4 regions of the Dehalobacter sp. TBBPA1 genome follow, and region 1 is predicted to be linked to each of the others. Evidence: riboswitches for the same ligand, from Rfam matches in the RefSeq annotation. Region 1 holds a riboswitch; each other region holds the start of a gene.
What was found. Region 1 has a riboswitch for cobalamin ahead of AB3489_RS14515 (energy-coupling factor ABC transporter permease). Riboswitches for the same ligand answer to the same signal wherever they lie in the genome.
Positions count from the first base shown of each region.

Region 2: it holds a riboswitch for cobalamin, as region 1 does, so the genes downstream of both, AB3489_RS05220 (ABC transporter ATP-binding protein) here and AB3489_RS14515 (energy-coupling factor ABC transporter permease) in region 1, are expected to answer to the same signal.
Region 3: it holds a riboswitch for cobalamin, as region 1 does, so the genes downstream of both, AB3489_RS07030 (cobyrinate a,c-diamide synthase) here and AB3489_RS14515 (energy-coupling factor ABC transporter permease) in region 1, are expected to answer to the same signal.
Region 4: it holds a riboswitch for cobalamin, as region 1 does, so the genes downstream of both, AB3489_RS01135 (precorrin-6A/cobalt-precorrin-6A reductase) here and AB3489_RS14515 (energy-coupling factor ABC transporter permease) in region 1, are expected to answer to the same signal.

Region 1 covers NZ_CP162385.1:2,972,231-2,977,931, reverse strand. Annotated here, with positions in the region: gene AB3489_RS14530 (acyl-CoA dehydratase activase-related protein) at 1-1,524, shown strand, start outside; gene AB3489_RS14525 (alpha/beta-type small acid-soluble spore protein) at 1,609-1,818, opposite strand; gene rlmH (23S rRNA (pseudouridine(1915)-N(3))-methyltransferase RlmH) at 1,963-2,442, shown strand; cobalamin riboswitch at 2,519-2,713, shown strand; gene AB3489_RS14515 (energy-coupling factor ABC transporter permease) at 2,845-3,585, shown strand; gene AB3489_RS14510 (energy-coupling factor ABC transporter substrate-binding protein) at 3,588-3,929, shown strand; gene cbiQ (cobalt ECF transporter T component CbiQ) at 3,913-4,704, shown strand; partial or broken gene AB3489_RS14500 (ATP-binding cassette domain-containing protein) at 4,704-5,599, shown strand; gene cbiD (cobalt-precorrin-5B (C(1))-methyltransferase CbiD) at 5,619-5,701, shown strand, end outside.
Region 2 covers NZ_CP162385.1:1,030,909-1,036,609, reverse strand. Annotated here, with positions in the region: gene AB3489_RS05225 (energy-coupling factor transporter transmembrane protein EcfT) at 1-258, opposite strand, end outside; gene AB3489_RS05220 (ABC transporter ATP-binding protein) at 245-1,786, opposite strand; cobalamin riboswitch at 1,900-2,080, opposite strand; gene AB3489_RS05215 (zinc ribbon domain-containing protein) at 2,138-2,338, opposite strand; gene AB3489_RS05210 (Crp/Fnr family transcriptional regulator) at 2,456-3,121, opposite strand; gene AB3489_RS05205 (4Fe-4S binding protein) at 3,442-4,530, opposite strand; gene AB3489_RS05200 (hypothetical protein) at 4,906-5,211, opposite strand; gene AB3489_RS05195 (reductive dehalogenase domain-containing protein) at 5,225-5,701, opposite strand, start outside.
Region 3 covers NZ_CP162385.1:1,410,145-1,415,845, reverse strand. Annotated here, with positions in the region: gene AB3489_RS07050 (histidine phosphatase family protein) at 1-102, opposite strand, end outside; gene AB3489_RS07045 (hypothetical protein) at 95-490, opposite strand; gene cobS (adenosylcobinamide-GDP ribazoletransferase) at 487-1,260, opposite strand; gene AB3489_RS07035 (bifunctional adenosylcobinamide kinase/adenosylcobinamide-phosphate guanylyltransferase) at 1,244-1,798, opposite strand; gene AB3489_RS07030 (cobyrinate a,c-diamide synthase) at 1,905-3,275, opposite strand; cobalamin riboswitch at 3,425-3,601, opposite strand; gene AB3489_RS07025 (ABC transporter ATP-binding protein) at 3,753-4,739, shown strand; gene AB3489_RS07020 (ABC transporter permease) at 4,759-5,538, shown strand.
Region 4 covers NZ_CP162385.1:217,481-223,181, reverse strand. Annotated here, with positions in the region: gene cbiQ (cobalt ECF transporter T component CbiQ) at 17-808, opposite strand; gene AB3489_RS01145 (energy-coupling factor ABC transporter substrate-binding protein) at 881-1,210, opposite strand; gene AB3489_RS01140 (energy-coupling factor ABC transporter permease) at 1,207-1,959, opposite strand; gene AB3489_RS01135 (precorrin-6A/cobalt-precorrin-6A reductase) at 1,999-2,721, opposite strand; cobalamin riboswitch at 2,862-3,052, opposite strand; gene AB3489_RS01130 (hypothetical protein) at 3,288-3,566, opposite strand; gene AB3489_RS01125 (hypothetical protein) at 3,647-3,706, opposite strand; gene AB3489_RS01120 (energy-coupling factor ABC transporter ATP-binding protein) at 3,834-4,625, opposite strand; gene AB3489_RS01115 (energy-coupling factor transporter transmembrane protein EcfT) at 4,649-5,440, opposite strand; gene cbiM (cobalt transporter CbiM) at 5,453-5,701, opposite strand, start outside.

The DNA.
Region 1 (5,701 bases):
TACAGAAAGACCTATACCTTGGTTAAAATTGATGAGATCAATAATCTGGGCGCTATTCGTATCCGGATACGGTCATTGCTCGCTGCAATGAAGGAAAGAGACAAAAAAGAAATTCATGCGCATAAGCTTTTTGAGACACCTAAAAGAGTCATGTTTACAGAAGAAATGAAGCATGAGTATACGATTCTTTCTCCGCAGATGGCACCGATCCATTTTGAACTGATTGAAGAAGCCACCCGTTTGGAAGGCTATAAGATAGAGATTCTGCCTGATGTGGAAATGGATGTCGTCGAACAGGGACTGCTGCATGTGCATAACGATGCCTGCTATCCGTCAATCTTAGTTGTCGGTCAAATTATGGCGGCACTGAAATCGGGTCGTTACGACCTAAACAAGACGGCAGTTATCATGTCGCAAACAGGCGGCGGCTGCCGGGCCAGCAATTATATTGGCTTTATCCGTAAAGCCTTAAAAGATGCCGGCATGGAACAGATTCCGGTTATTTCCCTTAATGCCGGCGGTCTGGAGTCCAATCCCGGGTTCAAACTTTCCATGAAGATGATCAAGCGTTGCGTCATGGCTACGGTTTATGGCGATCTGCTGATGCGCGTAACCAATGCCATACGACCCTATGAGAAAAATAAAGGAGAAACGAATGATCTCCTGGCCAAATGGCTGAAGAAACTGAAGCCGACCCTGGCTGCGATGAACCTACGGGAATATCACCGAAATATCCGCCGAATTATCAAGGACTTTGATCATATTGAGATCCTAGATGTTAAGAAACCAAAGGTCGGGGTGGTTGGGGAGATCCTCGTCAAATTTCATCCATTTGCCAATAATTTTATTGTGGATGTTCTGGAAAAGGAAGGCGCCGAAGCCGTTCTGCCGGATCTGATGGATTTCTTTATGTACTGTGCGTATGGAACAATATTCAGAAGAAAAGAACTCGCTGGCTCACTGAAAAGCGAGCTTATCAGCCGCTATATTATCTGGCGATTGGAAAACTACCGCCGGGTAATGAAACGCACTTTGGCAAAGAGCAACCGTTTCCATCCTCCCAAATCGATTTATGAGTTGGCCGATATGGCCGGCAAGATCATGCATCTCGGACATCAGACCGGTGAAGGCTGGTTCCTGACCGCAGAAATGCTGGAACTGATAGAAAGCGGAGCAACAAACGTTGCCTGTCTGCAGCCGTTTGCCTGCCTGCCAAATCATATCACGGGTAAAGGGATGGTCCGCGAACTTAAACGGCACTACCCGCTGGCGAATATTGTGCCAATCGATTACGATCCGGGTGCCAGCCAGGTGAATCAGATCAACAGAATTAAACTGATGCTTTCAGTCGCTTTCAAAAATATGGAGAGGTCGGAAGCAGTCAATAATGCCAATACGAACAATAGAAACAAAATGAATAACAACGCCGGGCAAATGCAATCTGCACCCAGCGAGGAAGCGGCAGCTTTGCATAACACTGAAGAAGGTACAGAGCAGTCGTATTCCGAACAGAAGATTATATAACAAAAAACCTCTTCAGTATTGTAGGCTGAAGAAGTTTTGAATATTTATTGAAGTAGATTAGGAATACTAAATGAGTCCGTTATTCTATTTCATCTGCTGTTTGGCATAGGCGATCATTTTTTTGACCATCTGGCCGCCGATCGGGCCTCCTTCCAGACCATTCTGTCTGGCAGTAACATCGCCTTTATAGTGGTCGTTATTTTCCCTTACAAAATCAAGATGGCCGATTTCAGCCGCAGCCTCCATTTTTAGATTCTGCAGCAGCTTTTTTTTGCTTTCATTTGTTTTGCTCATTTTTTTTCACCTCCATCAATATTATTGACACTTTTGAAAAAAATCTTCATTGTAAATAATCCAATATCAGAGAGATTTAACCTTCAAGTTTTTGATTGCAAATGTTTGGACGCAAACATAGTGACTGGAGTTGGAGAAAACATGCTGCAGATCAAAGTTCTAGCGGTAGGGAAAATCAAAGAAAAATATTTAAAAGAAGGGCTGAAGGAATACGCCAAGCGTCTTGGCGCGTACATCCGGCTTGAGATGATTGAAGTTGAGGACGAACCATGCCCCGAAAGGGCATCAGCTGCCGATGAAGCAAGAGTAAAACAGAAAGAAACTGAAAAGGTTCTTAAATTAATTTCACCTCAGGATTATGTGGTTTTGCTGGATCTTCTGGGAAAGGAACTTTCTTCACCCGAACTTGCCGTTTTGTTTGATGAAAGAGGGCTTTCAGGCCAGAGCCGGATCACTTTTGTGATTGGCGGATCTCTTGGTACGGCAGATGAAATCCGAAAACGCGCCGATTACCGGTGGTCGTTCTCGAAGCTTACCTTTCCGCACCAGATGATCAGGCTTATCCTGCTGGAGCAGATTTACCGGGCGTGCAAGATCAGCAAAGGGGAACCCTACCACAAATAGAATTGATGGAGGTAAAGATACTTCAATTAATATATTGATTCCTTGTCGAAAGAGCGATATAATGAATCAGGATTAAAACTGAATAGACAGAACAGGTGTTGAATGGAACTGATAAGCGTACCATTCAATGAATAAGGAAAGTCGGGTAGAAGCCCGCGCGGTCACGCCGCTGTGAAAGTGGAGTTCTTCAGGTATACCACTGGGAAACTGGGAAGGTCTGAAGATCGATGATGCTTAAGCCAGAAGACCTACCTGTTTTAGTGTCTCACCATATACTCTACGAGTGATAGAGAGGGGGATGTATGTGCAAGACTACCGAGGAAAACTTCCTAGCATATGAGCCTCTCGACGTAAGATGTTGAGAGGTTTTTTGTTTCATATCTTATATAGGAGAGTTTGACGATGATAAATAAAAAGATTTGGATAATGGGTTTCGTACTTATGTTTATGTTCTTGCCCCAGCAGACATATGCCATGCATATCATGGAGGGCTTCCTTCCTGCGGGTTGGTGTATTACTTGGGGTGCTTTGGCAATACCTTTTGTTCTGGCTGGTTTTTTTTCTATCAGAAGAACTGTTGGAGAGCATCCCAAAACATTAATGCTTTTGGCGATGGCAGGTGCCTTTGCTTTTGTTTTGTCTTCCCTGAAGATTCCTTCCGTTACAGGAAGCAGTTCGCATCCTACGGGGGTTGGCTTTGGCGCTATCTTGTTCGGACCGACCGCAATGGCCGTAATTGGCTTGATCATACTGCTGTTTCAGGCTGTTTTACTGGCTCATGGCGGATTGACAACATTGGGAGCAAATACTTTTTCGATGGGCATTGTGGGGCCGCTGGTGGCTTTTGCTACATACAAAATTGTGAAGAAAGCAAATGGACCGCAGTGGCTTGCCGTGTTTCTCGCTGCCGCACTTGGGGATTTATTAACTTACGTCACGACATCGGTGCAGCTTGCACTGGCGTTTCCTGCTGAAACAGGCGGCGTTATGGCATCACTTACCAAGTTTTTAGGTATTTTTGCCTTAACGCAAGTACCATTGGCGATCAGTGAAGGTATTTTGACTGTGCTGATATTTAAGGCGATTTTATCCTATGCAGGGGATGAGCTTAAAGACTTAAAAATACTTTCAAAGGAGGTCTGAAAATGTCTGTAGAAACGATGAAACCGAAGAATAAAAATCGGGTTATTATCACAAATATTATTTTAATTACGATTGTCATAGCGCTTGCCGTTATGCCCCTCATTGTGCAAAAAAATGCGGAATTTGCTGGGGCTGACAGCCAAGCTGAACAAGCTATAACAGAACTTAACGGGAATTACCAGGCCTGGTTCTCACCGATTTGGGAGCCGCCTAGCGGAGAAATTGAAAGCTTGTTATTTGCGCTTCAGGCAGCTGTCGGAGCAGGTGTTTTGGGCTACGGGTTAGGTTATCTGCGGGGTCGTAAGAAAAAGGAAGAACCGGTAAACAATGATTTACATCGATAAATACGCTTATTTATCCAGGCTTAAACAAACGAATCCATTAAAAAAGCTGGTCTTAGCCGTTTCGGTTTTGGGGGTCTGTCTCTGGGCTGATTCCGTTGCGGTGTCAATCTTGACGCTCCTGATCATGGGTTGGTATACCGTTTGCAAAGGCGGTACACCTGTTAGAATTTTTATTAGACTGATGCTTGTCCCACTTTCCTTTTTAGTGATCGGCGTTTTAACCATTGCGGTCAATGTTTCAGGGGACAAAGATGTTTTTGTATTCTCTGTATATGCATTTGGCATGTATATCGGGGTGTCGCAGTCCGGTATTCTAAGTGCGGCAAATTTGTTTTTTAAAGCGCTTGGCGCGGTTTCCTGTCTGTATTATTTATCGCTGAGTACACCAATGGTAGACCTGTTGGCAGTTCTTCGGAAGCTTAAAGTTCCAAGACTGATGGTTGAATTGATGGGACTGATCTACCGGTTTATTTTTGTATTTTTGGAAATGGCAGACACCATGTTTACGGCGCAAAATTCCCGCTTGGGCTATGCGGGGCTTTCTTCCGGATACCGTTCATTGGCGGCTCTGGCTTCGTCACTTTTTATCCGGTCTTATCAGAGGGCGGATGAACTGTATATTGCGCTTGAAGCCAGGGGATATGACGGTGAGCTCAGTGTGATCCATGAGCAGGCGGAGACTCATTGGACAGAATATATTCCGATTATGCTGATTAACCTATTCCTGATTGCAGTTGCGCTGTTTTCCAAACAATGGACAGGAGGCTTACTATAATGGCCGAAAATGGCTTGATTGAAAATGTGGAGGCTAAAAATATCTTGGAAGTCAGAAATCTCCACTACATCTACAGTGATGGAACCCAGGCCTTAAAGGCCCTGTCACTCGGGATTAAACAGGGGAAAACGACAGCAGTCCTCGGAAGCAACGGTGCTGGAAAATCAACGTTGCTGGAAAATCAACGTTGCTGCTTTCCTTTAACGGCATCAATAAGCCTTCAGGCGGCGAAGTTCTATTCAAGGGCCTGCCGCTGGATTATTCAGTAAAAGGTCTCAAACAGCTTCGAAAATCTGTTGGCATTGTTTTTCAGGATCCGGATAAGCAGTTGTTTTCAGCCAGTGTCTATCAGGATATCTCCTTTGGAGCGATGAATCTAAAGCTGCCTGAGGAGGAAGTCCGCAGAAGGGTGGATCTAGCCATGAAGAGAACCGGGATATCCCACCTGAAAGACAAGCCCACACACAGCCTCAGTTTTGGCCAGAAAAAACGTGTAGCCATTGCCGGCGTTCTGGTGATGGAGCCGGAAGTGCTTATTTTGGATGAACCGACTGCAGGGCTTGACCCACTCGGAGTCAGTGAGTTAATGAAGCTGCTCAGAAAATTGCAAATTGAGCTGAATTTGTCCGTTGTGATCTCAACGCATGACATTGATATTGTACCGCTTTACTGCGATTATGCGTATGTCATCGATGACGGCAGGCTTGTAATGGAAGGTACGCCTCAGGAAGTGTTTTCGCATCCGGAGGAAATCAGAAGGATTAATCTCAGACTCCCAAGAATTGGGCATCTTATGGAAATCTTGCACGATAAAGATGGCTTTGAATTTGCCCAGCCTGCCAATACCATATCTGAGGCCAGAAAAGCTTTAATTAACTGGAAAGATACAAACTGATTGAAGGAATATAAAAATGATGAATCATGACATCCACCATCTAAACGATGAACAAAACAGTCCACAAAACAGTCAATCCGGTGAACTCTTTGTCATCAAACA
Region 2 (5,701 bases), 1.1 Mb from region 1:
AATACCCCACTTCCAGAGAAGGTCCCCCTCCCGGCAGAACAATAACTGTATGACAAGAATCTGCGAGGCTACTAAAAGCATTACTGGCAACAGTATTTTATATTTTTTTAAATGGTTGGTAAAAATACAATCCGCAATGATTACCAAGGCAATAATTCCGATTTCCAGGCTCAGATTTTGTGAAAGCAAAGCTGTAAGAATGAGTGTTAAACACCATACCAACTTCGTACGCGGATCAATTTTTTCAATGAAAGCCATAAGCAACGCCTTCCTTCTGGAAATCTAACCCTATGTCTTTAAGGACCTCTTCAAAAGAACCAATCTCTTGGGCCGGAATATCCAATGCCAGACGGTGCATGTGCATTGCCACAATACGGTTGGCATATTGTTTGGCCAAACCCAGGTCATGGGTAACGAGAATAACCGTTTTACCTTGTTGCTGAAATGCAGAGAGCAGCTCCATGATCAGGGCGCTCTGTTCTTCATCTAAACCTGAGGTAGGTTCATCCGCCATGATAATCTCGGGGCCTCCTACCAAAACAGAGGCAATTGCCAGCTTCTGACGCTGGCAGCGGCTAAGCCTGTGCGGGTGGACATCGGCGAATGCCAATAGCCCGACTTTGTCTAAAATCCCATTTACTTTCTCTGCAATTTCCTCTTCCGGCAGTTTTCTTGTTCTTAAAACAAATGCCGCCTCATCTTTTACTGTGTTCGCAAAGATTTGAAGATCGGGGTTTTGAAACAGGAAACCTATTTGACTGCGTATCGTTGCTAAGTTCCTCTTGGTCAGGGGTTTGCCAAAGATTCGAATCGCACCCGTATCCGGGATAAGCAAACCTTCCATTAATTTCAACAACGTCGTTTTCCCTGAACCATTGAGCCCAATCACCCCAATAAAATCACCGCAATTAATATCTAAATTCATATTTTCACAGCCTTTGAAACCACCTTTATAGGTAAAGGCCAGATCCTTTACTTCCATCAATTTTTCATTCGATTTTTGATTCGATTTTTCATTCAATTTCTCATTTAACTTTTCATTTGCCGCCGTCATATTTGGGGTTGGTCTTGTTTGATTGAAGCGTTTCTGATAGTCACCAGGGCTGCATTCTTCTCTGATTGTTCCTTCAGCCATGATAAGAATACGGTTGGTATAGGGAAGAATATCGCAGGCCCGGTCCATCACCATAATCACGGTAATTCCCTTTTCTTTATTTAAATAGCTGATATAGGAATAAAGTTCCCGTTTTCCTTTTCCGTCTAATTCTGCGGTGGGCTGATCTAAAACAAGAATGGGCGTTTCCATCGCGAGAATACTTGCCAATACTACTCTTTGGGCTTGGCCGCCGGACAGTCCATCCGTCTTTCTTTGTTCAAAACCCTCCAGGCCAACGAATTGTAAAGTTTTTTTGACTCTGTTCTTCATTTCATCCCAAGGAAGTTCCATATTGGCAATCCCGAAAGCCACTTCTTCCTCTACCGTGATACTGACCATTTGATTTTGCGGTTCCTGCATCATATAGCCGATATAATCACACATTTTTGCTAAGGGGATCGCATGAATGTCTTGCCCCATGACCCTAACGGTACCGTTTAGCTGTCCGTTAAAAAATTGAGATGCCGCTCCGGTGATACTATGGAGTAACATCGATTTTCCCGATGCGGCTTCCCCAGTAATGGCGATGAAATCTCCTTGATTGATGGTTAAGTCGATATCTTTTAACACTTTGTTTGTCTCAGGCGGAAATACAAGAGATTCTATTTTAAGCTGTACCGCAGGTTCCATCGGATGAAGGCCTCCATATAAAAATCTAAACTATGTAAACGACATGCATACAAAATAAAAAAGTTCCAGTTTTGAGAGATACTAACTCTCAAACTGAAACTTTACCATTGCTTCATGTTGATATCTTCATTGGCAGGTCTTCTGACTCATAGCTTTAACCGATTTCTGTGCCTTCCCGATTTCTCAGTGGCATCGTACAGTCATCACAGCTATTTACAGCGGCGGGTCCGTCCAGGAATTGCACCTGATTCCCTATTCTTCTCGATAAGAGACACCAAAAAAGAATGTATGATTATTACGTCTTATTCTAAATGAAATTGAAGAAAAGTCAAGAGAAAAGATGGTGAGATTTTAACATTTGCAGCCAGGACTACATTTCCCAGATGAACAGGTTTTACCACCTTTAACTCCATAGGCATTAACCGTTGTAAACCGCTGAGTTATTTTATCATCAGCGCACTGCGGACATATTTGTTTGTCTCTTGAACTAACACTACAAAAAACAGAAAACTTGTGACCACACTTTTCGCAAATAAAGTCATAAGTTGGCATTTAATAACCTCCTAAAATATCTTTTCTTCATCAAATCAATAATAAATTCATTGAATCCCCAATATTATATCCGTATGACGCCAGGAGAAAATACTAGCTGGTCTTAATTACAGATCTTTAAATATGTTTCTGCCAGTTTTTTAGACGGCTATAATCCTGTATAATGATCCCTCCATATATTGGCCGTATAATGTTCTCAGATTTTAAGTCGCGAAATAATTTTGACACCGTTACTCTTGTTGTATCTGCAAGTTCAGCCAAATCTTGTTGATTGATAAACAGTTGCATCCCTTGTTGATCTGCAAGTGCACATAAAGTTTCGATAATTCTATGGTCTACCTTGTAAGTGTAATGTTTCTGCAGCCGGCTTATATGGTTATTACTTTTCATTGAAAGGTCGTAGAGCAGCTCTTCAGTAAGCGTAAAATCAGACTTCATCAAACTTTTCATTTCCTGAATTGAAATTGCAGCGGCTACTGTGTCTTCAACAGCCGTAAATGAACCGAGAGGGGGAATACCGGTAAACAATGGCGCAATCATAAATAAATTATTTGCACCCAAGACATCAATGAGAACCTCATTGCCTTCTTCGTCAACTTTCGAATATTCAACCGTCCCTGTAAAAATATATAATAGCTTCTCAATCGTAATGCCTTGTTTAATAATAATGCTTCCTTTGGGATATAACAATCTTTCTCTATCCGCAAAAACTTTCTTCCAACCATCTATTGGCGACCGGAATAATTTTGTGTGTTTCAGCCATGGTAGATCATTATCACTCATGATTACACTCCCTTGTACTTAGCCTTATACTTAGACTAATTAATATGTGAAAATGTAATTATGTTGTTTCCTTGTCCTGCCTAAATCTCCTGATAATTAGAGATATGGGCAGACAGAACTACCCTTACCTTGATTATATATTATTTTTCTTCGTGGATATAGTATGCAGATAATGGACATCTAACGACGAGCGTCAATTTAATTAACGCTGGTGAATGGTTATAAAAGTTGTTTTATGTTGCTAAATACTAAGATTATAACTAAAAATAAGATGATCGCTGTCAAAGTACAGAAAAATATTTCCTTAGAGCCAAGGTGCCTCATAGTGACCTTCCTTTATTCGTTAGAATACCTTGTTCCTGTTTCTTTTGGAAAAGGGAATTTACAAATCGTCTTGCTTTAATGATGATTTCATTGATCACCCCGACCGGACAAAAATATAAACACCAAAATCTTCTAATAAACAGCGATACAACCAGGATAATACTGAGCAGTATCCATTGCACACTCACCCCCTGAAATCCGAACAGGACTCCAAAAGGCTCATAACTGCCTCCTATACTCGGTGATTTAAAGCAAAAGCTTAAAATCAGTACGATCCAAACTAACATGTATTTTATTTTTTGCAGCCATGTTGCTACATGATGATTACATTTTAGTTTTCCGCCTCCGATTTTTGCCAGTATTTCCTGAATCCCTCCAAAAGGACATAACCAATAACAGTATAGGTTCTTCCCGCTTAAGAAAATAATTACTGGAATCCCGACGATTAAAATATACCAAAAAAGATTTTGTTTAAAAGCCGTGAAGAATCCCATTAATCCGCTGGCAATGTTCGCAAGTGAAATTGAACAGTTAAACCAGAAACCAGTAAAAAATATACTGCATATAAGAACCAGCCATCGCAGCTTAGGAATCTTAAAACGCACTCCTATAATCGTTGCAAATATTAATAAAGCCAAGCCTATTTCTTTGATCCCCAAATTAATATTCTCGGAAGGCTCAGAAATATTCAAAGCAAGTTGGTTTTTACCCAACCCATGACTAGCCTGACGGACTGCATTGGTAATTCCTCTTGATGAAAGCGTAGCGCTGGTCACTTTGTCGATATCCTGACCAATTTCTAACGGTTCATCTACAGATTTACCTGTAAATTGTTTTAGAAAATCCCCACTCAAAACTGAATGAATATAGGATGGTGTTTCCGTAGCATACCCTACAACCCGAACTTTTAAAATGTTACCGTTGGGGTCTGTAGCCGTTAAAACAGATACGGGACCGCCATAGCCGTTCCCTTGACCAAAAACCACGTACCCCTGCAGCGTATCCTGACCGTTGATATTCTTATAGCCTGCATAGGTCAGTGGGTGAGTCTCAATCGCTTTAAACTCCTGAGTATTGCTCAGCATTGAGGGTAAGAATTGCTGGACATCCATCTGTCTGCCCTTAAAACTAAACAATAATGCGATTATTAAAGATCCAAAAAACATAAATAAGAACAGTCTTTTTAAATGAACTTTAGACAAAATTACACATCTCCCGGTATACCATCGTTTATTATATCCGCACTACGTGCCTTTCTCAGCACTTCCCGCCTCAATTGAAACATAGTGCATGTAGTTCCAAGTCTTGTTGGATCCGGCTACAAGAGTGTCCCTCAGATTTCCTCAAACTGCCAACCACGCTTTTACGACAAACGGTTTGACTGCCCAGCGATTATTTTTTTGTTTTCTCTCTGGGCAGCAAACCATTCAGCCTTACCTTAAAACTGAGAACAAAAGTAATTACATTTTAGATGCATTATCAGCTATTTTTGCTTTCGGTACAGTAAAAAACCAACGCCAGATCCCGACTCCTGAAATTACAGTGATTGCAGTCAAAAAGACTCCGCCCATTAAAGCAGCACGAGACTCATTTTCACCGAGACTAGTGAAAATAAATATATCCGTTAAAAAGAGTAATAAAACCCACGCACAAACGACTAACCATTTCCACCAATTTAAGCTTTGACCACGTTGCTTCGACCATGAATACAACCAATACACAGCCACCGCTGTTCCCATTCCTGCAATGAACGAATAAAGGCTCATCCGCTATTCCCTCCTATTTCTTAAAGATGCCTTCCGGTATCCCGTCAAAGAACATATCCGTTCTCATCCACCAAGGCACGTCTTTATAAGTCGCCCACGTCGGAGCATTATAATCGTCTTTTGACGGACTTGGATAAAAGCTCTTTTGCCCCCATAACATGATTTGATGTGCTATTCCGGTTCGATCTCTTACAGCCAATTCACGGCTATACTTATGCAACGCATTGTCAAATCTGCGCCACGGACACACAGAATAACAAACACCGCACATATGTCTGATGGGAACAGAAGCATAATAGTTCTGACATTTTTCTCTGTCTGACATCCAACGTACCACGCCATCGTCCTGCAGTTCGGGTTGTCCGCTTGGAATAGAGCCACCAGGACATTTTTCCGCGCAAATACCACACTTGTCGCAGAAATCCTTTAAGCCCATGTTGATTGGCCGATCCGGCTCCATAGGAAGATTTGTCAGTACAACAGCCAATTT
Region 3 (5,701 bases), 1.5 Mb from region 1:
GATCCCCTGTTCAGATAAAGGCTCATCCGTAATTCCGATATACCTGCTTCTCAAGTTGCCCTCAGTCTTGGCATGCCGGATCAGGTAAAGGAACTTATTCATGCTCTTCACCTTTAATCAGAACAGGAATGGAGCAGAAGACGCGATAGACCTTAGCCGCTTTCTGGGCGGCTGCACAAAGGATCCTCCCGGTCGTTTCCTGCATTTCCCGGTCATCTTTCAAAACCGGCACCACAGCTGAGCTTAATTCATCACAAATCAGAATCATGTCGGGGTGCTGCTCGATTCCGTCAGCGATAAATTTCCGTGCATCAAGGTCGGCTCCCTGCAAACGTCTGATCAGCAGATGCAGATGGTCAAGCACCGGACGCTGAAAAGCCTCTTCGAAGCTGCAAGTCCCTCCGTCCGTAATGTTTGCCGAAGCGATATCCCATCTGCTCCTGACAAATTCCAATTTCCCCTGACTGCCGCCTCCGATCACCAAAATCATAGCATAACGCCTCCTGCTATTACTGAAATTAGGAGTATTCCTGTTTCACTTACCACAATATAAAAGCCTGCCAGATCACCGGTTATACCCCCAAAATACTTTTGGGCCATCAGGTAAAATAAGTAAAAAGACAGCACAATAAATAAAACTGCAATGCTTCCGACAATCACACTCACGTACAGCATTGCCGCAACACATAATAAAGCGATCAAGCAAATGATGGTTCTTACCGTTTTCTTCGAGGCATAACCTGCAAAGATTGAAGCAAGTCCTGTATTTCTGACACACGGAAAGCAGACGACTGCCAAAGCGGCCATCGATCGTGACAGGATAAACGAAACAAGAACGAGAAAGAAAAAGTCAGGTGTCAGATACGTCTCATACCACGCCGCAAACTGCAGCAGCAGGACAACTGACGTATAGATGAGCGCGAACGCTCCAACATTAGGATCCTTAAGGATTCGAAGCTTTTCCTCTTGGTCCTTATGGGAATTCAAGGCATCTGTCGTGTCACAATAACCGTCAAGGTGAATTCCGCCAGTGATCATGACGTTAATAAATACAGCTGCAGCAGCAAAAAAGACGGGACTGAACCCGAAATATTGCAACAATAAAAACAAGAGACAGATAACAAAGGCAATGACAGCCCCGACTCCAGGAAAGAAGATAAAAGAATAACGCATGTTCTTCTCGTTCCAGTCGATTTGAGGCATCGGAATTTTAGAGAACATCGAAAAGGCGGCAACAAACGATTCAAACAAGATTTTCATAACCGGAAAGCTCCTTCATTCCTTTATGGATAAGCGGGATCGTGCAGACTGATTCGATCACTACATCTGCAGCAGCGGCAATTGCTGAATTTATTTCAGCCAGTACACGGATATAGCCGGCTGTAAAATCATCATAGGTTTTGAAATCCTCAAATATCGTACTGGTTACGATAACCGTGTTCGGTACGGTCACCGATAGCAACCGGATATCATTGATGATACAGTCAATGGTATCCTGCGGGCTGCGCTCCTGCAGATACATTTCGTTGGCAATCAGGTTGCCCATGCACTCGAGTAAAGCGGTATGGCAGCCGCTGAGAACAGGGATCTTATCGAAAAGTCCGTAAGAAAACTCAAAGGTATCGAATCCTTTGCCGTCCCGCATTCGACGGTGCTTGACCACCCGGTTGCAGCACTCTTCATCTGAGGCAGCCATTGTTGCAATATAGGCCATTTTTCCTTTATTCAAACTGACAGCTAAGTTTTCTGCTATTTCAGACTTTCCGCTGGCAACGCCTCCGCTGACCAAAGCCAACATTTACTCACCGCCTCTTTCCTTTCACCAAAATATCCCTTTATCTATTATTATCGATCATCTATCGATCATCAAGCGATTCAAACTTTTCCAGCTTATACACGCCTGACTAACCCATCCTAGCGGTTCGAAAGCTGCGGCATTTCCGGATAAACGAACGGGCAAACTCCGGATTCCCCCAGAGATGAAGGTGGGGATAGCCGGCAACGAGGTTCTCATCGGCATGGATGCAGTCCCACGTTTTGCTGCCGGATGAATTTACTGCCGTAAAACTGCTGCCGTTGGCTGTCGAATCAGAGTAATGAAATTCATGCGCATTGATCTTGCCGCCTTTGTCGCACAGCAAGTTGTCCTTTTGCGCCGTCAGTGAAATATAACCGAAACGGTTCAGTTTATCCGTCAGTACAGCATCCCCTTCTAAATGTCCTGCCATTGGATAAGGTTTGCCGTCCTTGTCAGCAATACGTTCCAATAAATACATGAACCCGCCGCACTCAGCTATACAGGGAGTATTATTGGAGAGAACATGCCTGATGCTTGCCAGCATCGATGTATTGCTGGCCAGCTGTCCGGTATATAATTCCGGATAACCGCCGCCGAGAATCAGTCCGTCACATTCCGGTACAGCTTGATCCTCAAGCGGACTAAAATACTGCAGTTCCGCTCCCAATGTTTCCAAAAGGTCGAGGCTGTCCTGGTAATAAAAACAAAAGGCTTTATCTCTGGCTACGGCGACTTTAACAGCAGAGATTCTCTCGATCCCGGCCTCATGATAGTCTATTTCCGGGGCCCCTCCCGCAATACGCAGCAGCTGTTTCAGATCAATGGATTCTCTGGCCTGTATGGCCAGTAATTTCATTTTTTGCTGTAGGTCTTCCACTTCGGATGCTGTAATTAATCCAAGATGCCTGCTTTCCAGCGCGCATTCTTTGAGCTTCGGAAAGTAGCCGACCACCTGGATATCCGTCTCTTTTTCGATCATTTCCTTATACTGCGGGTATAGGGAAGGTGTAAGATTATTCAGAATAACGCCCTTGATCCCGTTGTCCGGTCTAAAATGGCAGAATCCTTGGATCAAGGCTGCAATTGAGATTGCTGAACCGGCACAATTGGCAATAAGGATAACAGGCGTTTGCGTTACTGCAGCCAAATGGTAAGAACTTGCCACGGTACTGCCAATGCCTAGCCCGTCATAATAACCCATTACTCCTTCTAAAACAGCGATTTGCGACTGTTCGGAATTCTTGACCAGCAAATACCGGCATACCTCTTCCGATAGCATAAACAAATCCAGATTCCGTGATTTTGTCCCAATGACTTCGGTATGAAACATCGGATCAATATAGTCCGGCCCACATTTAAACGCAGCAGGATTAACTCCTTGCTCCAGAAGGGCTTGTAATACCGCACAAGTGATTGTGGTCTTGCCGCTGCTGCTGCCTGCAGCCGCAAACATAATACGTGGAATAACTGCTTTCATGACTTGTTCTCCATTTCTATTGAAGCTCTCCATGGACATCAAAAAACCTCTCTAACCGGCGGTTGGAAGAGGTTTTACTTACACAATCTGCAAACAGTCCAAAACACTTCTGCATGATTCGTATGCTACACCTTTCATCCTCCGTGAAAACAGTGCAAAATGGCTCAGGCAGGTCTTCCGACTCGGTTTCAAAGCAAATTCAGCCTTCCCATTGTAAACAGTGGCAACTTTGAATCTGCTCCACCTTACGGCGGCGGGACCGTACAGGCATTTCACCTGTTTCCCTATTATTGCAAAATTATGCAACCTAAGCGACTATATTATATCAGATGACGCACAACGTGTCCACCCGCAATCTGCGGGACAGCATATAGCCTTCTCCTCCTGCATGATATTTTCACAGACGCGGCCTTGCTCTTCTGCCCTCCTTTTGATACGCTAGGAAAAAAGAACAGCAATTCACGGAGGTATCTCTTCATGTCTTATTCTCTTCCAGCCAATATTATTTCAGCCGAAAACCTGACCAAACGATTCGGAGATTTCACTGCCGTTAATGCGATCTCTTTTACCGTCCGGCAGGGAGAGTGTTTTGGACTTCTTGGTCCAAACGGTGCCGGCAAAACGTCCCTGGCTAGAATGGTTTTTGGCTTGTCCCCGAGAACTGAGGGCCATCTGACGGTTTTCGGCCAAGATATTTCGGAGCATTCCCGGGAAATTAAAGCACGTCTCGGTGTTGTTGCCCAGGAAGATAACCTTGACCCGGAACTGACGGTTCTGGAAAACCTGCTGGTCTACGCCTCCTATTACCGTCTGCCGCGTAGTATAGCCAGGGAACGGGCTTTTGAAATCCTGGACTTTATGGATCTTCGAAGTAAAGCCAATGCGGTCGTCGACGAGCTGTCCGGCGGCATGAAACGACGTCTGACAATTGGACGAGCGTTGATCAACCGTCCGGAGCTATTGATTCTTGATGAGCCAACCACCGGGCTTGATCCGTACGCCCGTCATATAGTCTGGCAGCGTCTGCGGCAGTTAAAAGAAAGCGGTACGACCATGCTGCTGACAACACACTATCTTGAAGAAGCCAGTCATCTCTGCGACCGACTGATCATCATCAATCAGGGCAAAATCCTCGAGCAAGGTGTACCGGAAGATCTTATTGATAAGCATGTCGGGCAATATGCGCTGGAACTCGGGGTAAGTCCGGATATGCAAAATAAGCTCCTGCACTGGAGCTCTGAGTGGCTGAAATCTTTTCAACAAATTGGTGATGATCTGGTCCTCTATTCTGATAACGGACCAGCCATGGCTGACGACCTGAATCAAAGAATTGCCGGTGAACACCTTCCTGTCAGCTATCAGCGCCTGAGACCGACGAATCTTGAAGATGTTTTTCTGAAACTGACCGGCGAAACGCTTCATGGTGTGCGTGGCGGGTTTGAGAAATCATATGAAGAGCGCTGATGATATGGAGGATAAGAGGATGAAAATAGTTAAACCTGATCTTAATCCAATACTGACTTTCAAGGTATTTCTGCGGAATCTGAAGGTTTTCGGCAAAACCTGGAAAGCCAATTTGATGTTTAATTTTCTGGAGCCGCTGCTTTATCTCTGGGCCATGGGCTTTGGTCTGGGCGTTTATATTACGCAAATCAACGGGCTTTCCTACCTTGATTTTCTGGCTCCGGGGCTGATCGCATCTTCAGCGATGTTTGCTGTGACTTATGAAATGACCTACAACAGCTATACCCGGATGTCCCAGGAGAAAATATTTCACAGCATGGTTGTTACGCCGGTAAGCATGGACGACATCGTCCTCGGCGAAATCCTGTATGGCACATTCAAAGGCGTTCTTTACGGTGCGGTTTTCTTTATTGTCGTCGCTTTGTTCGGCATTGTCCACTCCCCGTATGCCCTGCTCATCTTTGTCCCACTGATCCTCATGTCCGTCATTTTTTCCAATCTCTCTTTAATTTGGACGAGTCTCGCTCCCAATTATGACTCTTTCGGCTATTTCTTCACGCTGCTGATTTCTCCAATGTTCCTGTTTGCCGGGATCTTTTTCCCGATTGAAAGCCTGCCCACCGTCATTCGTTTTCTTCCGTGGCTGACGCCGCTGTACCATGCCGTTGAAACGGTGCGTCCACTGGTCCTGGGACAGGTTACTCCGGCAATCACCGGCCATATCATCTGGCTCTTAGCCGTTACGCTGCTGACGCTGCCTTTCCCGCTGGTCATGGTTAAAAAGAAGCTTATTCAATAAACGAACCCTTTTTGGATTTTGGGGATCTAGACGGTTGCAACTTTCCATAAATACAGGCATATTTCTGACTTGCTCTCCTTAGGCAGATTTGATAATCTAATAAAGATATTGACCACTATCACCTTGTCACCTCTAAAATGCATGGTAAGCGCTGAGGAAAATC
Region 4 (5,701 bases), 260 kb from region 1:
GGACATTCCGAATTCATCAAAGCAATCTCCCTATATACTGTCTTCCCAACAATACGGAACCGATCAAAATCATATTTATCAATACTGCTGGTAAGAAACCCTGCCAAGAGAAAGGAGCCAGTTCTTCCAATACTTCAATATCCCCGTCATATCCCCTGGCTTCCATGGCCGTATAAATCTCATCCGAGCGTTTGTAGGCCCGGATAAAAAGAGTTGATGCCAGAGCCCCCAACGAATGATACCCCGCTTTCAGGCTGGAATAACCTAAGCGGGAATTTTGAGCCGTATACATTGTCTCCGCTGTTTCCATCAATACAAAAATAAACCGATAAATCAAACTCATCAATTCCACCAGAATTTTAGGACATTTCAGCTTCCGCAGTACAGATAGGAGGTCAACCATCGGCGTATTCAGGGACAAATAATATAAGCAGGATACCGCTCCTAAGGCCCTGAAGAATAGCTGTGCGGCTGTCTCTATACCGATTTTAGAAAATCCTAAAAATGTACCGAACACCGGCACAGACATAACAAACTGCTGGGGATCATTTGAGATTTGAAAGGCTATCATAAGCACTCCCAAGATTAAGAATGACATCGGCAGGAGCATCAGTTTAAGAAAAAAGCGGAGCGGGATCCCACCCTTCCTGACGGACAACCACGTCATGATCAGTAAAACTACAAGCGAGAGCAGGATGGAATTCCCCCAAAGACAGACACCCAGGGTCAACAAAGCAAAGGCAACTTTTTCCATCGGATTTTTACGTTTCAGTTTTGAAGCATAGGCGTAATTGTCAATATTTATCATGCTTTTTTCCTTATTTCATACGAATTTTGCTTATATTCTTACGCAGAATACTCATACTTTACGATGTTGCCACTAAGCTTTATTTCTGTTCTCTTCTTTTTTACTGCGCCCTTTCAGGTAACCCAGTCCATAAAAGAGAATGCCGGAACCTAACGCTGCTTGCAGAGCAAACAACAAGCTTTCAATTTCACCGCTGGGAGGCTCAAAAATTGAAGAAAACCAGGGGTTGTATTCAGGGTTAATCTCGGTAATCGCAGTTTCGGCTTGGCCATCCGCTCCGCCGAATTCCGCATCTTTAGCGATAATAAGCGGAATGACAGCCAGCAGGATAACAATAACAATCAAGATAAGATTGGTAGTAATTCTTTTTTTATTGCCCTGTTTATCATAAGTATTATTCATCGTGCGGCCCCCTTGGAAAATATTTTTAAGGATTGAAGTTCATCGCCTTTAAGGTAATTCATAATTGCATTGAAGATAATCACAGTCAGTATTCCTTCACTGATTGCCAAGGGGATTTGGGTAACAGCAAAAATACCCAAAAATTTAGCTGCAGAAACTGTAATCCCTCCCGTTGGGTCAGGAAAAGCAAGTGCCAGCTGAATTGATGTTGTAATATAGGTAGCTAAATCCCCAAGTGTTGCCGCTAAGAAGATTGCCAGTGACCGGGGTCCTTTTGCTTTGAGCACAATAAGATAAACAGCAAAGGCTACAAACGGACCAACAACCGCCATGGAAAATGTATTCGCTCCTAGAGTCGTAAGCCCTCCATGGGCCAACAAAATAGCCTGGAATAATAAAACAATGATGCCAAGGACACTCATGATCGCCGGACCGAATAAAATTGCGCCTAACCCTGTTCCGGTGGGATGTGAACAGCTTCCGGTAACGGAGGGTATTTTCAGAGAGGATAAGACAAAGACAAACGCACCGGCCATCGCCAGCAGCAACTTCACTTTTGAAGATTCTGTCGTTAACTTACGCAGGGAATACAAGCCATAAGCTAAAAACGGGATTGTTAGGACACCCCAGGAAATACACCAAGCCGGGGGCAAAAATCCTTCCATGATATGCATGGCGAAAACGTTTTGAGGCAATAAGATCAGCATTAACGTAATGCTTGCGATCATCATTATTCTTTTACTATTCATTAGCGTCACCTTTCTTTTTATCCAAAAATTTAAAATTAATCATTTTAAAATGTTCTCATCAAGCCATGTTGTTAATTCGTTGACATTATTCATGATTAAACCATAGCCAGCTTTATTTTTCCGTATCAGCAGAATTTCTAACCCCAATTCTAAAGCTGACGATATTTTTGTATCCGTTCCGCCGGCAAGCCCGCTATCCTTTGTCAAAACGATGTCCGCTCCGTAAAACTTAAACAGTGCTTTATTAATATCTTTGGAAAAAGGACCTTGCATGGCCAGGATGTCCCGGGGATGAATGCCTAAATCCTGACATTTCTGCACCAGACAGCCTTCGGGAAGAACACGGACAATGAAACGGGCCATAGAGGCAAAGGGGCTATGCACAATACTCTCCAGTTGATGACTGCCGGTAGTGATAAAGACTTTTACCTGCCGTTCTTTTTTCTGGTATAATGTGCTGATGCGCTCATTCAGACGAAGCAACGCTTCCTCCCAATTATATGCCTGAGAAATTAAGGAACTATCCGGAATATTGGTTTCAGGCCTTTCTAACCTAAGATAAGGGACTCCGGATTGTTTGCAAAATTGACTTAGCGAAACAAACTTATCACTGGAAGGATGGCTGATATCGACAATAACAGAAGGAAGCGTCAGGTTGTCTCTGCCAGTCCAAGAAGACTTCTTGATGAAGTTGATCCCCCTGTTTTGGAGATGTTCACTAATCTCACGAGCTGCAGGCGTTTCTCCCAGAAGGATGATCATTTAAACCTCCATAGCTAATAACAAAATCCGAAAAACAAAAAAACTCTTTACCATGGAAGGGTAAAGAGTCTAACCTGTATCAAAAAACGGTAAGAATCCAGAAAACACAGAGTATTCACCTCCCTAACATCCCGTAGGTTGCCGTAGCGGCTGGCAAGAGCAGGTTTCCTGGCTCAAGATCATCATCGACTCACGTCTTCCCAGGCAAATCCCAGTGACATTTTTGTGGATCGACTCCCTCGTACAGTGGCGGGTACCGCGTCAGCATTCACTGACTTCCCTTTTCAGTTCTTGCCCTCGGGCAAGAATCGCTCATTACCACATATTCAATTTTTCTATTATTATATCTTATAAAAGAGCTTATGTCACGAACAAATTTGGACTTATTGTTTGAAGTCCTTAAAATTTATTCGTATCACTAGCTCAAAAGCAATGAACCTTGAACCAGAAGACCTGCTTACAGTATATTGACCCGTCATGGAGAAAAGCATGTTTGTTTTGGACTAAAGGCCAAACATGCTCTTTTTTTCAACAAATTTGATCCCTTTAAAACATCCTTTCTATAACTACTTCAACACTACTTTCTTAAAGCCGCTATAGTCTTTAGCCATTTGGGCATAGACTTCTTTGCCTAAAAGGAATTTATAGATTTCATCCGCCTTTTTCTCCGGATTGATATCTTTAAATTGTTCTGGATAGAGTATCTTTCCCATATAATAAGCGTCCGCTATCGCCGTATCAATATTGGTTATATAAAAATTATAAGGCAGTTGGGCATGGACTTCGCCATTTTTTACCGTTGTAAGGGTCTGATAGAATCCGGGGTTTTTCTTATAATCCTCCATAATTGACTGAAGTCCGCTGGCGTCAAGAAAGATCTTGTCCGGATTCCACTATTTTTGCAACACAATTTATGATCTACCAGTTACATTCCTTTGATTTTCGCCTTAACAATTTTCCTTTCACCAAAGATATTCTCCAGCACAAGGTTTTCTTCTTCTGGAAATATCTTGTATACCGATTCGAGAAACAGTTCTTATATCACGTTTTTCTAAAATTTGTATAGCATCATCACAAACTAATATCTTAATATTAAAAATATCCATGAAAAACTACAAGTTATAATTATGGTTATGAAAATGGGCGTGATGTTCCCCTTCATGCCGATGATAATATTCATCAACCAAATTCACTTTTTTCAAAAGTTCAATTTCCATCAGTAATATGTCTGTTGGCATATCGGCTATAATACTGTGGTTTTCGTCAAATAAAATCGCCCTCTGGGATATTTCCTGCACCAATTCTAAATTATGCGTAGATATAAGCAGTGTTTTGCCCGCTTGATTCAACTTCACCATAAACTCGACAAGCCAGCGTTGGGTTCTCGGATCGAGCCCATTCATAGGCTCATCCATGACAAGAACCTCAGGGTTTAAAGCCAACACACAGGCAATAGCAACTTTGCGTTTTTCACCACCGCTTAAATGATATGGCTGCCGATGTTTAAAAGCTTCAATACTTAATAAGGTTAGACAATCATTAACCCTCTGTTCAACCTCGCTTTCACTTAGACCCATCTGTCGGGGTCCGAAAGCAACCTCATCATAGACATCAGCGCAAAAAAGCTGGGTATCTGAATTTTGAAAAACAAAGCCGATTCTTTGGTGAAAGAGCTTGGCAAATTTAGCTTCTCGCAGCTTCTTCGCCGTGATTTCTTCCTTGTCGAATTTATAAACTCCGCTGTCTGGAGATATTAGTCCGTTGATGATCTTCAGCAGGGTAGATTTTCCGCTCCCATTGGCTCCCATTAGAGCCACTGCTTCGCCTTTTTCAACATGAATATTAATGTTTTTTAAAGCGCTGATTCCTGAATAGGCGTAGGATATATCAATTAACTCGATCATGTAAAGTAAATTCCCTTCTGAAGTTATTTTAAATATAGAAAGGCAAAGATGATCCCTGCATTTATCAAAATAAAAATACCATCAGCCCAAGAAAATTTCCATTGATGATAAACACGGTATTCCCCTGTGAATCCCCTGCATTCCATAGCGGAATACATTTCTTCAGCCATTTCCTTGGACTTGATGAACATAGTTCCGGCAATACCGGAAAGCGATGTGTATTTGCTTTTATTTTTGCCTACCGACCTCAGTTTCAACGCATAAAGCATACTGAGCGAAAGCTCACCTAACATGACAATATACTTGATGGTAATATCCAGCACAAAAATAAAAATATCCGGCACATGGAATACTTTTATGGCGCTGGTAAGGGAGCTCCATCTTGAAGAATGCGACAAAATGTTGACTGCGGTGACCGTTGCAAATACTTTGGACGTAATCATCACAGCGCTATAGGTATTTCCCCAAAAAACTGCAGGCAAGAGCAGAATAAAAGAAAATAGCGCCATCGCCAGACTTATCTTTAATATACGGATAATTTCCTCTCCGCGCATTAAACTTAAAATAACCAGCAAATAGACGCCGACCACCACAACAAAAGTGAGGTTTCTGGAAAGAGAAAGCAGGACAACCAGCAATAGCGCAAAGACAACCTTCAGTACGGCATTGACATAAAGGCGGTCCGCCTGAGCTTCGTTTTGGGTTCTTATTCTGGATATTACCTCAAATAAAGACAGGATACTTTTGTTGATAAAAGTATCCTTATCCGTTTGAGGCGTATAGGGTTCCCCTCTTAACAGCCATTCGGGCATCATCTGAAATTCTCCCTACGATTGACCGGATAGATTCCCGTCTTTATTTTTCTTCAATGTACCTATTATTTTAAAGATAATCAGCAAAATTGCAACCCCGGCCACTGCCGACAAGATATACCCTGCTATTTCCGGTAAGCCGCTGACTGCATAATCCGGCATGATTGCATTAAAGCTGAATCCATTTTGCATGCCTTCAGGCACAAAGCCAAGTACGTTGCCCCCAGAGGCGACATCCTGTATTTCTTCCGCACCCCATTCGCC